Regions from separate parts of the Sphingomonas lindongxini genome, predicted to be linked through region 2. Evidence: predicted binding sites of a transcription regulator. Region 2 holds the regulator's gene; the other holds the start of a gene.
The links. Region 2 encodes LexA, which represses DNA repair genes until DNA is damaged. Its sites were predicted from a motif close to GTTCCNCNCTTGTTCT; they were not measured.

Region 1: a site for LexA is predicted at 1,721-1,736, ahead of uvrA (excinuclease ABC subunit UvrA). Genes of this name have one in related genera too.

What each region holds. Positions count from the first base shown of each region.
Region 1 is NZ_CP141587.1:887,547-890,957, reverse strand. It holds gene uvrA (excinuclease ABC subunit UvrA) at 1-1,709, opposite strand, end outside; gene thpR (RNA 2',3'-cyclic phosphodiesterase) at 1,811-2,380, opposite strand; gene SH584_RS04500 (Bax inhibitor-1/YccA family protein) at 2,471-3,208, shown strand; gene SH584_RS04495 (dienelactone hydrolase family protein) at 3,298-3,411, opposite strand, start outside.
Region 2 is NZ_CP141587.1:60,701-64,111, reverse strand. It holds gene SH584_RS00360 (peptidylprolyl isomerase) at 1-1,061, shown strand, start outside; gene SH584_RS00355 (anthranilate synthase component II) at 1,086-1,670, shown strand; gene lexA (transcriptional repressor LexA) at 1,726-2,370, shown strand; gene SH584_RS00345 (VOC family protein) at 2,372-2,710, shown strand; gene SH584_RS00340 (hypothetical protein) at 2,707-2,865, opposite strand; gene SH584_RS00335 (ComEC/Rec2 family competence protein) at 2,866-3,411, opposite strand, start outside.

The DNA of each region.
Region 1 (3,411 bases), 830 kb from region 2:
GCGTCTTCGTCATGCTCAACGACCAGAACGGTGTTGCCGAGGCCGCGGAGGCGCTTGAGTGTTTCCAGCAGCCGGTCATTGTCCTTCTGGTGCAGACCGATCGACGGTTCGTCGAGCACATAGAGCACCCCCGACAAGCCGCTGCCGATCTGCGACGCAAGGCGGATACGCTGGCTTTCACCGCCCGACAGCGTTCCGCTGGTCCGGTCGAGATTGAGATAATCGAGCCCGACGTTGTGAAGGAATCCGAGACGCGCGTTGATTTCCTTCAGTATTGGATGCGCTATTTCGCGTTGCTGCGGGCCGAGCTGCTCTTCTAGAGCGGAGAACCAGGCAAGCGCGTCGGCGACCGAGCGCCGCGCTGACAGCGAAATGTCTTCCGCGGCGATCTTCACGGACAAGGCTTCGGGCTTCAGGCGCGCGCCGTGGCATACTTCGCACGGGTGACTTGCCTGATAACGTGAGAGCTCCTCGCGCATCCACGCGCTCTCGGTCGACAGCATCCGCCGCTCGAGATTGCCGAGCACGCCTTCGAACGGCTTCTTCACTTCATAGCTCTTGCGGCCGTCGATGAAGCGAAGCGTGACGGGCTTGCCCTTGGTTCCGCGAAGGATGAGGTCGCGCGCCTCCTGGGGAAGATCGCCCCACGGAGTCGCGAGATCAAAGTCGTAGGCCCGCGCGAGGCTTCCAAGCACCTGCATATAGTAGGGCGAGGGCGGCTGCGACTTTGCCCAGGGGACGACCGCACCCTTGGTGATCGAGAGCGCGTGGTTGGGGACGACGAGATCCTCGTCGAACAGCATCTTTTCGCCAAGCCCATCGCACGCCGGGCATGCTCCCTGCGGCGCGTTGAACGAGAACAGCCGTGGCTCGATCTCGGCGATCGTGAAGCCGGACACGGGACAGGCAAATTTTTCCGAGAAAACGATGCGTCCGGGGGCGCCGAAGTCGAGCTTCATTCCGGATGCGGTCGTTGCCTCTTCGGCGGGTGGGTCGGCAGGATCCAGGTAGGCGAGCCCGTCCGCCAGCTTCAGCGCGGTCTCGAAACTGTCGGCCAAGCGGCTCTGAATCCCGTCGCGGATGACGATGCGATCGACCACGACCTCGAGGTCATGCTTGTACTTCTTGTCGAGCGCTGGCGCCTCGTCGATCTCGTGGAACTCGCCGTCGATGCGGACGCGCGTGAAGCCCGCCTTCTGCCATTCGGCCAATTCCTTGCGATACTCGCCCTTCCGGCCGCGGACGACGGGCGCGAGGAGATAGTGGCGGGTGCCTTCGGGGAGCGCCATGACTCGGTCGACCATTTGGCTGACCTGCTGCGCTTCGATTGGAAGGCCGGTGGCGGGCGAGTAGGGAACACCCACTCGCGCCCACAGGAGTCGCATGTAATCGTAGATTTCCGTAACGGTCGCGACGGTCGACCGCGGATTGCGGCTGGTCGTCTTCTGCTCGATCGAAATGGCGGGCGAGAGGCCGTCGATGTGCTCGACGTCGGGCTTCTGCATCATCTCCAGGAACTGGCGGGCATAGGCCGACAGGGACTCGACGTAGCGGCGCTGTCCTTCCGCATAGATGGTATCGAACGCGAGACTCGACTTGCCCGATCCCGACAGGCCGGTGATCACCGTCAGGCTTTCGCGCGGGATGTCGACGTCGACCCCCTTGAGGTTATGCTCGCGCGCGCCGCGGACGGAAATGTGGGTCAGCATGAATCGATCTCGTTCCGTTTATGTTCTGATAGCGCGGGGCGGCTCGCATGGTCAACGCGAAGCTTGGTAGATGGGTGCGTCACCGCCGCCAGACAACCGCCTCAGGCGAGCGGGAAGTCCGCGATCACCTCGTGATGCGCGCCGGCGTGGCCAAGATGGCTTTCGAACAACGTGAACCGGTCGATCCGGAAAGGATCGCTGCGCAACGTGGCGTGCCGCGCAAGAAACCGGTCAAGGTCAGAGCCGGGAAAGCGGTTCCAGCGACCCAAGGTGATGTGCGGGTGGTAGGCGCGGCGTTCGGGCGGCAATCCGATGCGCTGGCAAATGCGCTCGATCTTTCCTGCCAGCGTAACGATCGGCTCGCGAGGCTGGACGGCGGCCCAAAGCACGCCGCGAGATTGGTGATCAAATCGACCGACCCCGCTGATCGAGATGTCGACGGCTGGGCTTTTGAGGGCAGACAGGGCGACGGCGAGGTCCTCCGCCACGGGCCGCTCGACCTCGCCGACGAAGCGCAGGGTCAGGTGCAACTGGTCTTCGGGTTGCCAATTGACGGAGGGAAGCCCCTCCATCGTGTCGATCAGACCCTCGCGAATGTTCTGTTGTAACGGCAAGGCGACGAATAAGCGGTGCACCCGATTTCTTTCCCTTGAATGAACGTCGCGGCTCATGTCGTGTTTCGCTTGAAGAACGCACGAACATTCCCGATATTGTCCCTATTCGGGGATGTGTCGTCGAGGCCCCCCAGAAGAGGAGTGAGAATGCAGAACCAGTATGACCCGCGCACGACGAATGCGTCAGGCTTCGGCCCGGCCGTATCCGTCGGCGTGCCCCGGGCCGCGCGCGATGCGGGCCTGCGGTCCTACATGCTCAAGGTTTACAATTACATGGCGTCGGGGGTGCTGCTGACCGGCATCGTCGCCCTGCTGTTCGCCAACAGCGGCATCGCCGCACAGGTGATGGCCACGCCGCTGCGCTGGGTGATTATGCTGGCGCCGCTCGGGTTCGTCTTCGCGATGAGCTTCGGCGTCAACAAGATGAAGGAATCGACGCTTCAGGCGCTGTTCTGGGGCTTCGCCTTTGCGATGGGCCTGTCGATGTCGACGATCTTCCTGGTCTACACCGGGACGTCGATCGCCCAGACCTTCTTCGCGGTCGCAGCGGCCTTCATGGGTCTCAGCCTGTGGGGATACACGACCAAGAAGGACCTGTCGGGCTTCGGCACGTTCCTGATCATGGGCGTCGTCGGCCTGCTGGTCGCGATGGTGATCAACCTGTTCCTTCAGTCGACGGCGATGCAGCTGGCAATCAGCGCGATCGGCGTCCTGCTGTTCGCAGGCCTGACCGCCTATGACACGCAGAAGATCAAGTCGATGTACGCCTACGTTGCCGGCACCGACATGATGGGCAAGACGGTCATCATGGGCGCGCTGACGCTGTACCTAGACTTCATCAACATGTTCCAGTTCCTGCTGAGCTTCATGGGCAACCGCGACTAGTCGCTTGCCCGCCTGGCAGGGCGGAAAGAGAAGGGCCGGCGGAGCGATCCGCCGGCCCTTTTTCTTTGGGCTTTAGGCCGGCCTTTTCGCTATGCGAGGTTCCGCTTGAAGAACCGCAACGTGCGCTCCCATGCCAAGTCGGCGGCCGCCTTGTCGTAACGCTCGGTCGATGTATCGTTATTGAAGGCGTGGTTGATCCCGTC
Region 2 (3,411 bases):
GCGGCGGAGCGGCCTTCGCCGCCGCTGCCGCGCCAGCCGGGCTCAGCGCCGAAGATGTCAGCGTCGGCCCGCAATCGCGCGCGGACTTCGCTTCGCTCGCCGGTGACAACATTGCGGCAGCGGCATTCGCGGCCGCGAACGGCGCCATCGTCGGGCCGATCCGCTCGGACCTTGGCTGGCACGTCATCCGCGTCGACGAAGTCCGCGCTGCGTCTGGACGCAGCCTCGAGCAGGCACGAGGCGAAATTTCCACCTTGCTAGCGGCGAACAAGAGCAAGGAAGCGCTCGCCGACACCGTGACCAAGGTCGAAGAAGCTATCGCCGACGGCGCCAGCTTCGCCGAAGCCACCGCCGCGGCGCGCCTGCCCGTCGTTACGACGCCGGCAATCACCGGAGCGGGCGCTGCTCGTTCGGATGCGGCCTACCGCTTTCCTGCCGATCTGGCGCCGGCGCTGAAGGCGGCTTTCGCGCAGGAAGCCGGCGATGACCCCGAAGTCGTAACCTTGCCCGGCGACGCGGGATACGTCCTGGTCGGCGTGGATAGCGTGATGGAGGCAGCGCCTGCCCCCCTCGCCCAGATCCGCGATCGGGTTCGTGCCGACTGGATCACGCGGAAGGCGTCCGATCGCGCCCGCGCCGTTGCGAACGGCATCGCGACCAAGGTCGCTCGCGGCTCGAGCTTCCAGCAAGCGATTGCCGGGGCTGGCGTCCCCCTTCAGGCCGCTCAGCCGATCAGCGCCCGTCGCCTCCAACTTTCGGAAGCCAATCCGGACGCGGTCGCGCCGCTTCGGATGCTGTTCACGCTGGCGCAGGGGAAGAGCCGCCTCGTTGCCGATCCTCAGGGACGCGGGTATTTCGTGGTGAAGACCGACAAGATCGTACCGGGCAATGCGCTCAGCAATCCCGCGCTGATCGCGCAGACCCAGCAGGCCTTCCAGCAGACCGCCGCCGACGAACTCGCGCAGCAGCTGCTCGCCGCAATGAAGGCCGATCAAGGCGTCCGTCGGAACGAGGAAGCGATCACCGCTTCTCGCCAGCGCATTACCGGCACCGGGAACTAAGCGATCGATCGCCCGGATGGCGGGATGACGGCGCCTGCCATCCTGATGCTCGACAATGTCGACAGCTTCACCTTCATGCTGGTCGATTATCTGCGTCATCTGGGTGCCGACGTGATGGTCGTCCGGAGCGACGCAGTCTCCGTGCCCGACGCCTTGTCGATCGGTCGCGACGGCGTCGTCATTTCCCCCGGCCCCGGCGGCCCCGAGGATGCGGGCATTTCCGTCGACCTCGCGCGAGCATGCGTCGAGCGGCGTCATCCGCTGCTCGGAATTTGCCTCGGCCATCAGGCGCTTGCGGTCGCGTGCGGGTCGAGCGTCTCCCGAAGCGGCCCGGTCCATGGCAAGATCGCGACGGTTTCGCATGACGCCACCGGCCTGTTCCAAGGGCTGGCGTCACCGATGCCGGCGACACGTTATCATTCGCTCGCCGTGCCGGACCCGCGACCTCCGTTGATCGCGAACGCATGGAGTAGCGATGGCGTGGTGATGGGGATGCGCCACGTCGACGCGCCGGCGCACGGGGTTCAATTTCACCCTGAAAGCGTCGCTTCGGATCACGGACACGCCCTTCTCGACGCCTTTCTGCGGATCGCCTCGACCAACGCTTGACGGCCATCCATATGTTTCCTACACGTTCCCCGTTCGTTCCGACACGGAGACACCAATGCTCACTTCCAAGCAGCATGAGCTGTTGAATTTCATTCACGAACGTCTTTCCGCGACTGGCGTCAGCCCCAGTTTCGACGAGATGCGCGAAGCGCTCGACCTTAAGTCCAAGTCGGGGGTCCATCGCCTGATCAGTGCGCTGGAAGAGCGTCAGTTCATCCGCCGTCTGCCCAATCGCGCGCGGGCGCTCGAAGTCACGCGGATGCCAGACGTCGCCGTGACCGCTCCTGCCCCCAAGCCGATCATCCCCGCAGCGGCGAACGACACGATCGAGATTCCGATGCATGGCCGGATCGCGGCGGGTACGCCGATCGAGGCGTTGCAGGGAACCGAAGGCTTTGCCGTTCCAGCGGCGCTGCTGGGCCCGGGCGAACATTACGCGCTCGAAGTCTCCGGTGACTCGATGGTCGAGGAGGGCATTCTCGATGGCGACTTCGCGCTGATCCGGAAGGTCGACACCGCGCGCGACGGTGAGATCGTCGTGGCGCTGATCGACGAAGCGGAGGCCACGCTCAAGACCTTCCGCCGCGAGGGCCAGATGATCCGGCTCGACCCCGCCAACCGCCGCTACGAAGCGCAGCGATATCGCCCCGACCAAGTCATGATCCAAGGTCGCCTCGCCGGCCTGATCCGTCGTTACTGACATGGCGCGGATCGACTATGTGGAGTTGCCGAGCCTGACGGCGCATGAATTGACCCGCGCGTTCTACAACAAAGCGTTTGGCTGGACCTTCACCGATTATGGCTCGGATTATTCGGCGACGTCGACCGGCGACGTCGATGTCGGTCTTAACGGGCATGACGAGGAATCCCTTTCGGCACCGCTGCCGGTGATCCGGGTCGACGATATCGACGCCGCTTTCGACCAGGTCGGCAAGGCGGGGGGCGTGATCGCCAAGGCAATCTTTTCCTTTCCCGGCGGTCGCCGCTTTCATTTCATCGACCCGTCGGGCAGCGAACTCGCCGTCTGGAGCGACCGCTAGGGCTTAGCAAGCATTCGTGGAGCGGACACCGCCGCCCACGGATGTGCGGCGATCCGGTCCGCTACGCTGTCAATCCGGGGACCGTCGTCGAGATAGATCGACACGCCCCCGCTTTTCTCGAGGGCGGCGCGGTCGAGCTTGAGCCAGCGCGGCATTCATCCTTCGGGCAACCGCCGGCTCGCCACGACGATGTCCGCATCGGCACATGCCTGCGTCAGCGTGGTCCAGTCGATCCGGTCGCGACTGCGGATCGCGAGCAATCGCCATGCGTGACTGCCCGATGCGACGTCGGCGACGCAGCTGTCACGGTTGCAGCGGGCGAAGCGTTGCTCCTGCAACGCCAAGGGGTCGCCGTCGTAGGCGGCCGCCTCGCTCATCAGGTCGCGAACGAAGTCACCGCTGCGGCTACGCAGAAGGACCGGAACGCCATCGTCGCGGACCAAGGCCAGATGCTGACCATCGCCGGTGACCAGGATATCCGGTGTCGGCGAGGATACGGCGCCGACCAGCCCCAGCCCAATCGGTAGACTGCCCCACAGCCGGATGCGGCTCCGCCAAAGCCCGAGCCAAAGTCCGCCAAACACGCACATTGCGAAAGCGCTCCGCGGCATGGTGGGAAGCATCGCAACCGCGCCCTTGGCCGATCCGACCGCGTGGGCAAGATCCAGCATCCACTCCGTGACCCAGCCGGTCGCGATCCA